2 regions of the Shewanella sp. 10N.286.51.B2 genome follow, and region 2 is predicted to be linked to the other one. Evidence: predicted binding sites of a transcription regulator. Region 2 holds the regulator's gene; the other holds the start of a gene.

Region 1 (5,740 bases), on a different contig from region 2:
CCATCGTCATGAGTTGTTGCTTCATCACAGGGGCGAACTTTTGGATCATCTCCTGCATTTGCCCTACCGACTCAGATCCTTGGCGTAACGATAATTGAAATTGCGGCACATCACTTTTATGCACTGACGTTAAGCTACTTTGATTTTGTATCGCCTTGAGATCCACAGATTCTGCATCAAGAGTAAACTCACCAGCGCTAAGGACAATGGCATTATTTGCTAGGGCATTACTACTAGGACTATTGGCAGAGGAAGGAATAGCAGACTTATCCATGGATACCGAGAACTCAGCTTTACTCAGGTTAACCCCAGATTCCTTTGAGGTTATTTTGCCTTCAATACTGTCAGGAGCGCCTAAAGTTTTGTTTGCATCAACTAAGCCTTTGTTTACATCAACTAGGTTTTTGTTTACATCAACAGCAGCGCTATTGTTATCCATTATGTTTTTATGAATTGAACTAAAGCCACTGCTAAGTGCAAGGGCTGGTTTTTCAGCATTATCTATGGCGCTGGTTGTTGCTAACTCAATCAAAGGGAGTAAGGCTCCACCTTGGATGGGAGTTTGCTGGTTAAAGTCAGTGATCAGCTGATTTAACTCCTTGACTGATAATGCTGACAACTCAGCTGCAGACATTGCACTAAATTCAGATAAATTTTGTAGTTGCTCAGCTGAATAGTCACTTAAAAATTCTGTAGTTGAACTGTCGGTATCTGCTGCCATAGCATCTATTTGGGGCATTGAAATCGCTTCAGCTAAGTTACCTAAAGCCTCTTGTGACAGTTCAGCTGAATCGGCCTCAATAGCCAGCGGCAATATGTTGCCACCTGTTGGTTGGCTATTGGTTTCAAAATTTTCTGCTAAGTCAATTTGAGCAAAGATTAAAGCAATATCGGTTTCTGCAGCAATATGCTCTTGTGAGGCATTGTCATCCACCAGATTGATATCTGTGTTATTTTCAGAAGCTTGCTCAGTGTTACCCTGCATCTCATCAGTTTGAGAAACTTGATTAAGCGCCGACAAAAAAGATGAGCTATCAGTACCTTGCGGCGTCTCTCCCGTTGGGGAATTCGCCATTTTATTGCTATTTCCAAGTAAAATATTACTCACTTGCTGCATAACAAACTCCGAGTTAATAACACCGAAAACCTATTGGTGCTATAAAATTATGAAAGTCACATTGCTGACGCTTTTATTATTAATAACGAACAAAGCAATAAGAGTGCCAGAATAAAAATTAATTAGGCTAAAAACGGATAAGGGAATTTAACGCGGGGTTTTACGAATAAACTGCTGCATCGCAAATTCATCTGAGGCTTTTTGCTCTTGTTTATTGGCTATTTGCTGAGCTTTTTGATCATTTTTAGCTAACAACAATTCAACCGCTTTACGCTTTTGTTGCTTTTGCTGCCAATTAACTTGTCGATGTTGGGTCTGATTTTGTGCTTCTTTAACGGTATTAACTTGCTGCACTAGTGCTTGGTCAATTTGCTTAATAAATTCATGAAAAGAATGATATTCACTGGCACTTAGCGTTTTGCCTTGATTTTCATTCATTTGCTTCATGTACTCGAGACGATAATTATTTAACGCCTCTAATTGCCCCTCACATTTTTGTAGTTCTAATTGTGCAGATTTAAGCTGTAAAGCCGCCTGTTCTTCTGCTTCTTTATTGAGTTTAAGCACTGTGATTAATGGATCAGCCCGGCGCATTATTTACACTGAGCAGCAATCTGCCCAACCATGGTTTGACTGTTATCAAAGGAAATAACATCTTTAAATCCTTGGCGTAAAAATGCATTCATCGCTGGTTGTAACCGAATAGCGTTATCAATGCGTGGATCGCTGCCTTGGGAATAAGCCCCAATTGAAATTAAGTCTCTGTTTTGCTGATAAAGTGAATACATCTGTTTAACCAGACGCATGGACTCTAAATGCTCAGTGCTAATCACCATAGGTGCGACGCGGCTAATGGACTGCTCAATATCAATCGCGGGGTAATGGCCAGAATCTGCCAGCGTTCTTGATAACACAATATGACCATCTAAAATCGCCCGTGACGCATCGGCAATGGGATCTTGTTGATCATCACCTTCGGTAAGCACGGTATAAAATGCGGTAATCGAACCTTGACCTGGGCCGCCGTTACCTGCCCGTTCGACCAAGCGGGGTAATTTAGCAAACACCGATGGCGGATAACCTTTGGTCGCCGGAGGCTCACCCACTGCCAAGGCTACTTCACGCTGGGCTTGGGCGTAACGGGTTAAACTGTCCATCAATAACAATACGTTATAGCCAAGGTCTCTAAAATACTCCGCAATACGTGTTGAGGTTTCACAGGCGCGTAATCGCATCAATGGTGAAGTATCAGCAGGTGCTGCGACCACCACAGATCTGGCTCGGCCTTCTGGGCCTAAAATCTCTTCAATAAACTCTTTTACTTCACGGCCACGTTCACCCACCAGCCCCACCACAATAATGTCAGCAGTGGTGCCGCGAGTCATCATGCCTAACAGCACACTTTTACCCACACCAGAGCCGGCAAACAGGCCCATCCGCTGGCCTTTACCTACGGTCAACATGGCATTAATGGCTCTAACCCCAACATCTAATGGTTCGGTAATCGCGCGGCGCGATAAAGGGTTAATGGGCGGCGCATGACGCGAGGCATGTTGCTCAGTATTTAATGGTCCAAGGCCATCAAGGGGTAAACCACTACCGTCTAAAACTCTACCAAGTAAACTTAAGCCGACACTTAACCCTGACTGCTCACCTAAAGGCTGCACTCTTGCTCCCGGTAACACCCCTCTTAATTCATCTACGGGCATGAGATAAAGTAATTCATCATCAAATCCAACGACTTCAGCCACTAGCTCACCGGCCATGGTTTCGATAGAGCATAAACTGCCAACAGGGGCTCTACAGCCGGTAGCTTCGAGGGTTAAGCCAACAACCCTAACCAGCTGACCACTGGCCACAGGCCGAATGGGGGTGACTTTATTACTATGAAGTTTAAATTTATTTAGTAACTGATGTTGGCGATTTAGCATCATCTACCTCATCAACAAGGTGTAAACCCTCTTCATGTACGACAGAAGAAACATTGTCATCAGTGAGTTGATCCCGCTTTGCTCCCACCACCTTAAGGCTACATTCGCTAGCATCCTCGGCAATGCTAGTGGTGTAGTGACTTGAATCTGACTTAATCGTTTGCACATTGGCCTGAATCGCTGCGACCTGTTGCTGCAAGCCACTAAGAGCTTGACTCATACGCGCTTCAACTCGTAAGTCGACACTGGAGCGCTCGCTGTGAATGATGCAGTCACCGTTTTTAAGAGATGGATCAGCTTCAATTTCCCAACGATTCTTAGCTAATTGCGCTTCACTGTATAATTGATTAACAAGTGCTGCATCATCTGGGCTAAACCTCAGAGTGACTTGTTGTTTTTTAATCGGTAACGAATCTACCCCTTGACGCAGTACAGATAAAATATGTTCAGGATGAGTTTGTAATTCATTACCGACGATGGATTTGGTCAGATTAATGGATAGCTGTAATAGCTCAGCTTCAATTTCAGCATCAAGCACTAATAAGGGTTGCTCAAATTGCTCAACTAAGCCAGATAAACGCTCAAGCATCTCATTAGCTTTGGCTAAACCCACTTCATAACCTTGTTGTTCTCCTTGGCTAAAGCCTTCAGCGTGACCTTGCTCTAAACCTTCAAGCCGACCTTGCTCCGTGCCTTTCGCTAGCCCATCAAGCTGGCCTTGCTCAAAACCTTCTTGTTCAGCTTCAACTCGAATTTGCTCTATTTCAGCCATGGTAGGCGGTAAAAGGGGCTTGTCTTCAGCAACAGGCTGGGAATTTTGACGTCCTAGTTGGCCAAATAAATTTGAGCCAGTGTCAGTTTTTTGTTGGGAAACATCCGGTAATTGCCAATGGCTAAAATCTTCATCAACTTCTGTTAGGTTATTATTGTTATTAGCTTTAGTCATGATTGCTCTGGTTGTACCTCGTTATAAAATCGGCTTAAATCGGACTATAGGAACTCATCACCACCGCCGCCACCGAGTATAATTTCGCCGCTGTCACTTAATCGACGCGCAATCGCAAGGATCTCTTTTTGAGCCATTTCCACTTCACTGATCCTTATCGGCCCCATGGCTTCAAGATCATCACGTAATAGCTCACCTGCTCGCTTAGACATATTACCAATAATTTTGTCAGATAACTGATCATCAGCACCTTTTAATGCTTTCATTAGCACATCTTGTTGAACTTCACGCAGCAAAGCTTGAATACCGCGATCATCTACATCAATTAAGTTTTCAAACACAAACATCAGATCTTGAATTTGCTGCGCCATTTCTTCATCAGATTCACGCATGGTTTCCATGATCTGGCCTTCAACACCCGTATCAAGGAAGTTCATGATATTGGCCGCCGCTTTCAAGCCGCCCATTTTCGCAGCTTGTGCGCCGCCTTGTCCGGCAAATTGTTTTTCCATGATGTCGTTTAATTCTTGCAAAGCTGCTGGTTGAACTTCTTCTAAGTTAGCAATGCGCATCATTAAATCTAAACGGGTATTTTCAGGGAACTGACTGAAGATTTCAGCCGCTTGATCAGGCTCTAAATAAGATAAAACAATAGTTTGGATTTGTGGATGCTCGTTTTGAATAATGGTCGCCACTTGGCGTGCATCCATCCACTTAAGCGAATCTAAGCCTTTAGCGCCACTGCCCATAATAATTTGTTCAATCAAATTACCGGCTTTGTCTTCACCTAGGGCCGCAGTTAATGCTTTGCGGACAAACTCTTCACTGTTAAAACCAATGGAAGAAAACTTCTGAATCTCTTCCAAAAACAGCTTATGCACCCCAATGACTTTCTCTTGACCAAAGTCTTGCATGGCGGCCATGGCCATACCGACTTTTTGCACTTGTTTTGGCTCTAAGTGCTTTAAGATTGAGGCGGCATCTGCTTCACTTAAGCTCAGTAACAAAATAGCAGTTTTATCAATGCCACTCAGCTCTTCAAGAGTAGCCTGTTCGCCTACGGGTGCTACCAGGGTATTATTTGCCATCTTCTTGTAACCAACTCTTAATTACTTGGGTAGAAAGTTCAGGTTCATTAGCCACTAATGCCCTTATCGACTTAATCATATCATCATCTTTATGCAGGTTTGGTATTTGAATCGAGCCATCATCGGCATAGCTATAATCTGCTTGTTGGCTATTGAGCATACCCAAGGTATCGGCGGCATACTGATCTTCAATCTCAGCCAATTCATGACCTAAGCGCGGCTCTTCGGGCATCTCGACTTCGTCGTTATTAAACAAACGATTTAACATAGGGCGAATCACAAACAAAATCAGCACTAAGACTAAAAACGCCCCTAACACCAATCTCACCGCGCGCCAAAACCAAGGCTGCTCCCACATTTCAGCGGCGGGCAGCTCTTCAATAAGCTGGTTCATAAACGGTACTGTGACCACTTCTAAGCTATCACCACGTTGACTGGTAAAGCCCATCGCCCCTTCAAGTAAGCGACGAATATTGGTTAGCTCTTGTTCGGTGCGCGGAATGCGGGTCACTATGCCACTTTCATCAGCTGGTCCCGGTTTATAATCAATGGCCACCGACACACTGACTCTGCGCACCACACCCACTTGCTGGCGGGTATGGCTGATGGTGGTATCAAGTTCAAAATTACGGGTTGCTTCTCGATGGCTATTGCCATT
Region 2 (5,740 bases):
GCAATATAAACCGAACGGTGCTGACCGCCAGTACAACCAATGGCAATGGTCAGGTAGCTGCGGTTATTACGCTCTAAATGTGGCATCCAAGTGTCAAAAAGGTTTTCAATTTGCCAGATAAACTTATTCACCAAAGGCTGTCGCTCTAAGAACTCTTGCACGGGCGCATCTAGGCCTGTGTAGGGCCTTAACTCAAGCTCCCAGTGCGGATTCGGTAAAAAGCGCACATCAAACATAAAGTCTGCTTCAGCCGGCATGCCATGCTTAAAGCCAAATGACTCAAAATGTACCACTAATTCTTTATCAACACTGCCTAGCAAGATTTGCCGAACATGATCGCTCAATTCGTAGATATTAGTTTGCGAGGTGTCGATATAGTGATCAACCATTTTGGCTATGGGTTCGAGTAACCGCCCCTCAAGCTTAATGGCTTCTTGTAACGAAATTTGATTCTTAGACAGTGGGTGTAATCGGCGGGTCTCACTAAAACGCTTCAGTAACACTTTATCGTTGGCGTTTAAAAAGAAACTGGTAATGCTGGTATCGTCAGACAGTAAAGCAATTTGCTCTTTGAGTACTTTGCCTTGCTCTTCGATATTACGCACATCGACGCTAATGGCGACAAGCTCGTTACTATCTTTAAGCTGTTCAAGCAGGCTGCCAATCAGTGGCAGTGGCAGGTTATCAACACAGTAATAACCTAAATCTTCAAGCACTCTCAGTGCGACTGATTTTCCTGAACCTGAACGTCCCGATACGATGACAAGTTTCATGCAGTAATAACCTGATAAAGTTCTGTAGCGTCATGACTCTTTCGAAGTCGTTTAAGTATCAATTTATCACTGAGTTTCTCTGCCATGCTAGATAATGTGCTTAGGTGTTGCTGGCACTGATCTGCAGGTACAAGAAGCGCAAATAAAATATCTACAGGTTGCTTGTCTATGGCATCAAAGGCGATTGGCTCTTCGCATTTGATTAAAATAGCAATGGGTTCTTCGATATTATCTAAGCGCCCATGTGGAATTGCTATGCCATTTCCTATACCTGTACTGCCCATTTTTTCACGCGCTATTAGACTTTCAAAAATAGCCTGTGAAGAAAGGGTTGGGTACTGGGCAGCCATTAAATTGCTGATTAATTCCAGTACCTTTTTCTTACTGCCCGGAGTGGCACAGGTAGTGCACGCCGGCTGCAGGATGGTACGAAGTTCCATCGTTAATGCTTAGTGAGTTTCTCTTTATGTTTAATTACCTGACGGTCTAGCTTATCTATCAGGGCGTCTATTGCCACATACATATCAGCGTTACGCGATACAGCAAACACTTCACCGCCTTTTAGGTGCAGTTTGGCTTCGGCAATCTGTTGTAGCTTTTGAACATCGAGCACAACGTGAACATTATTGATCTGTTCGAAGTGTCGTTCAAGCTTTGAAAATTTTGTTTGCACGTATTCCCGTAAAGATTGAGTTATTTCAATATGGTTTCCAGTCAGGTTAATTTGCATAGGTCATCCTCCAATAACAAAAGTTATAAGCTTTTGCGTTGGTTTGAGGGAGGGATGAGCATTGCCTCTCGATATTTGGCTATCGTACGTCGAGCAACGTTAATCCCTTGTTCAGCCAATAGTGTCGCCATTTTACTATCACTAAGAGGCTTTTTCGGGTTTTCTGCAGCTACGAGCTTTTTAATAAATGCGCGAATTGCTGTAGAAGAGCATTCTCCACCATCATCGGTACTTACATGGCTTGAGAAAAAATATTTTAGTTCAAAAAGTCCACGGGGGGTATGCATGTATTTTTGGGTCGTGACCCGTGAAATGGTCGACTCGTGCATTTCAACCGCTTCAGCAATATCATTGAGCACCATCGGCTTCATGGCTTCTTCACCGAACTCAAAGAAACCTTGCTGAAATTGTACGATACAGTTAGCCACTTTTAGTAAGGTTTCATTACGGCTATCGATGCTTTTGATAAACCATTTGGCTTCTTGTAAATGACCACGAATAAATTGGCTGTCAGCTTGGCTTGAACCGCCTTTGGCCATAGCTGCATATTGCTGATTAACGCCAATTTTAGGCATGTTATCGGGATTTAGCTCGACCACCCAGCGACCATTCTTTTTAAGTACAGTAACATCAGGAATGACGTACTCATCTTTAATGGGGGTAATTTGCAAGCCTGGACGTGGATTGAGCGTTTGAATAAATTCAATGGCTTCACGTAAATCATCTTCTTTAAGCTTGGTTTTACGCATCAGTAACCTAAAGTCACGACCGGCGATTAAATCAAGATGATCTTTAATCAGTAACTTAACATTATCTATGCAAGGAATTTCATTAGGGTATTGGCCTAATTGAATTAATAGACACTCACTTAAATCTCGCGCTGCAATGCCGACGGGATCGAAGTGTTGTACCCGTTTAAGTACAGCTTCAACTTCATCGAGTTCGATATCGTCAGTGCCTAAGGATTGCAAAATGTCTTCAACGCTCTGGGTGAGGTAACCGCGCTCATCAATGGCATCAATAATGGCGGTTGCAATCACCAAGTCATTTTCAGAAAAGGGAGTGAGGTTTTTTTGCCATTCAAGATGCTCATACAAGCCTTCACTGGTTTCGCCTTGAAACGGCATATCATTACCGCTCGATACTGCGCCAGAGCCAGAAGTCGGCGAGGCGGTATACACCTCATCCCATGTGGTATCCATAGGGAGTTCTTCAGGCATAGAATCTTTAGTGAGCGATTCAGTGGTATCAACCGTTGAGGTGTCTTTTTCTATGGTGACTTGGCTATTATCACTAAAATCGGTGTCAGTTTGCAGGGCGTTTTCTTTTACGGGCTCTTTGGCTTTAGTGAATTCGTCTTCAAGCTCTAATAGCGGGTTTGAATCAAGTGCTTGTTGAATTTCTTGCTGTAGCTCCAATGAGGAAAGTTGCAATAAGCGAATCGCTTGTTGCAACTGTGGGGTCATGGTTAAGTGTTGACCCATTTTGAGTTGGAGTGAGGCTTTCATGTACCGCTTGTCCCTAATTGAATTACATCATCGCGACGAACAGTGTGGGCGCTAGTTTATGATCCTAGAAAAATAGACTAGATTAAGGTTTGTTGTTGGCCGCGAATGCCATACTAAAAACTGAATAGTGCTAACTATAGCTTGAATTGTTCACCTAAGTATACCGACCTAACTTGCTGATTGACTAAGATCTCAGCAGGTGTTCCTTCAGCAATCAAGTTTCCGTGACTCACAATATATGCTCGCTCACACACATCAAGTGTTTCACGGACATTATGGTCGGTAATTAGCACCCCTAAACCACGGCTTTTAAGTTGTTGAATAATTTTCTTGATGTCGATTACTGAGATAGGATCTACCCCTGCAAAAGGTTCATCTAATAAAATAAACTTAGGATTTGCCGCTAATGCGCGTGCAATTTCAACTCGGCGACGCTCACCTCCCGATAACGCCATACCTTGGCTATCACGGATATGAGTTATGTTAAATTCTTCTAATAAATGTTCCAGTTCTTCAATGCGCTGCTCATTTGATAAGCTTTTGCGAGTTTGAAGCACTGCCATTATATTATCGTGTACTGTGAGCTTACGAAAAATACTGGCTTCTTGAGGTAAGTAGCCAATGCCTTTTCGGGCGCGCAAATGCATTGGATCTGCGGTTAAATCATCTTCATCGATCAGAATGCGGCCCTTATCACTTTTGACTAGGCCTACGACCATATAAAAGGTGGTGGTTTTACCCGCACCATTAGGGCCAAGTAAGCCAACAATTTGGCCGGTTTTTACCGTCAGGCTGACATCTTTTACTACCTGGCGACTTTTATAACTCTTAGCGAGATTTTCAGCGGTTAACGTAATTTGGGTCATTAGTCATTTTGCTCAGCTGCTGGGGCTGACAATGTCGCCTGCGCCTCAGCGTTAAGTGATTCAGTTACTTCGGGTGTTTCAGTTGAGTTCACAGCCTCTACAGCAGATAAATTGTTGTTTTCAATTATAGCTGGTGGCGTGTCATCACCGGGTTTAGCGCTGTCTGGTAAATGTGGTTGCTCATCTTTTTTCTTTTCAGAATCAATCAAGTCTGGGTGACTTTCTGGTTGAAAAATAGTGATAACCCGATCTTCACCAGTACCGGTGCTTTCAGCAATTAACTGCTGCTTTTCAATGTTGTAGCTAATTAGGTTACCAGTAACCTGGCTGCCAGCTTGGTCCAATTTAGCATTACCCGTTAAGGTTAAAATGCTAGTGGCAAGCTCATATTTAATTTCATCGGCACTGGCAGTACCAATACGGCCATCATCTAACTCTTGGGAAAATGTCGCAGGGTTACCTGTGGCAACCATGGTTTTTTGGGTGCCGCTTTCGGTGCCAAATGCGCGTAATTCGTCGGCATTAATGTTAATCGACCCTTGAGTCACATTAACTGGGCCATAGAAGATGACCTGATTGTTTTTTATGTCAGCTTTTTGGCTCACAGCTGCGACTTTAAGCTCTTGCTGTAAATCGCCTTCTTTTGCATAGGCGCTGGCAATACTGACTACACTGAGTAGTGAGGCAATCAAAAGTTTACTTTGCTTCATACGTTCCTTCTACTTGACTTAAAAGTTCAAGTTCTTGAGCATTTAAATCAGCATACAGGCCTAAACCTTGTATATTAAAATCTGACCCAGTAACAAAAATTTGTCTATCTGAGGTCAAAATCATGGTGTTCATATCGAGTGCCAACATGGTGGTTGTCAAAGATTGTAATGGCTCGTCGATGTTTATTGCATCAATAATAACATTATTTTCTAAAACTACTTTGCCTGTTTCATTATTCAGCTTGCCTAAATCTGCGCTTAATTGCCATTCGGCTTCACCATTTTCAGGATAAATAAGGTAGACAGGCTCAGTAAACATGGTTTCATTACTTTGCTGAAAGTGCTCCATGTATTTCGCTGAGACTCGGCTTTGCACTAAACCTTGCTCATTAAATTCAGTGGTGCGTAAGTCATTGGCGATAAAATCAGGGCGAGCAGGGGCAGGCAATTTACTTGCCTCCATCTGACTACGTTTAATTTGTACTTGCCAATAAAGGACTAAGGCTGCGCCAAAAAATCCGATAATAGCGAAGGTCACTCGGCTCATATACTCATTCCGTGGGCATTTTCAAACTTATCTTGGCTAAGTAATAGCAAATCGGTGAGTTCACGTAATGCGCCATTTCCGCCGTTAATGGTGGTGGTCATATGGCAATGTTGTTTAACATAAGGATGGCCATCAGCCACACAAACTGCAAGGCCAACCTGTTTCATCACAGGTAAGTCAACCATGTCATCACCAATATAGGCGACTTCATCTGGGCTAACGCCATAGGTATCTAACAGGCTTTGGTAAGGCACTAGTTTATCATCAACACCTTGATAAATATGAGTGACACCTAAAGCGGTCATTCTATTTTCCACAATGGCAGATTTACGCCCGGTTATCACAGCAACATGAATATTACTGGTTAAAATAGAGCGAATGCCATAACCATCACGGGTATGAAATGCTTTTAACTCTTCCCCTGCATTACTTAAATAAATACGGCCATCGGAAAATACCCCATCGACATCGCAAATAAGCAGCTTAATTTTTTTGGCTTTTTGCCAAACATCATCAGAGATTGGGCCGTAAAAACCTTGGTGCAGTGTTTCGTGTAATGACATGTTAAATGACTCCAGCTTTAACCATATCGAGCATGTTAAGTGC

The links. Region 2 encodes sigma-54, which starts transcription at its own class of promoters, with help from an activator protein. Its sites were predicted from a motif close to GTTGGCACGNNNNTNGNNT; they were not measured.
Region 1: AB4140_RS11395 (flagellar hook-length control protein FliK) is a predicted target of sigma-54. The motif match lies at 1,210-1,228, and genes of this name have one in related genera.

Annotation. Positions count from the first base shown of each region.
Region 1 covers NZ_JBFRKH010000042.1:9,253-14,992, reverse strand. The annotation lists gene AB4140_RS11395 (flagellar hook-length control protein FliK) at 1-1,117, opposite strand, end outside; gene fliJ (flagellar export protein FliJ) at 1,265-1,711, opposite strand; gene fliI (flagellar protein export ATPase FliI) at 1,711-3,048, opposite strand; gene fliH (flagellar assembly protein FliH) at 3,017-3,994, opposite strand; gene fliG (flagellar motor switch protein FliG) at 4,039-5,082, opposite strand; gene fliF (flagellar basal-body MS-ring/collar protein FliF) at 5,072-5,740, opposite strand, start outside.
Region 2 covers NZ_JBFRKH010000014.1:149,581-155,320, reverse strand. The annotation lists gene rapZ (RNase adapter RapZ) at 1-773, opposite strand, end outside; gene ptsN (PTS IIA-like nitrogen regulatory protein PtsN) at 770-1,213, opposite strand; gene hpf (ribosome hibernation promoting factor) at 1,216-1,503, opposite strand; gene AB4140_RS04255 (RNA polymerase factor sigma-54) at 1,527-3,011, opposite strand; gene lptB (LPS export ABC transporter ATP-binding protein) at 3,146-3,877, opposite strand; gene lptA (lipopolysaccharide transport periplasmic protein LptA) at 3,877-4,587, opposite strand; gene lptC (LPS export ABC transporter periplasmic protein LptC) at 4,574-5,134, opposite strand; gene kdsC (3-deoxy-manno-octulosonate-8-phosphatase KdsC) at 5,131-5,697, opposite strand; gene AB4140_RS04230 (KpsF/GutQ family sugar-phosphate isomerase) at 5,699-5,740, opposite strand, start outside.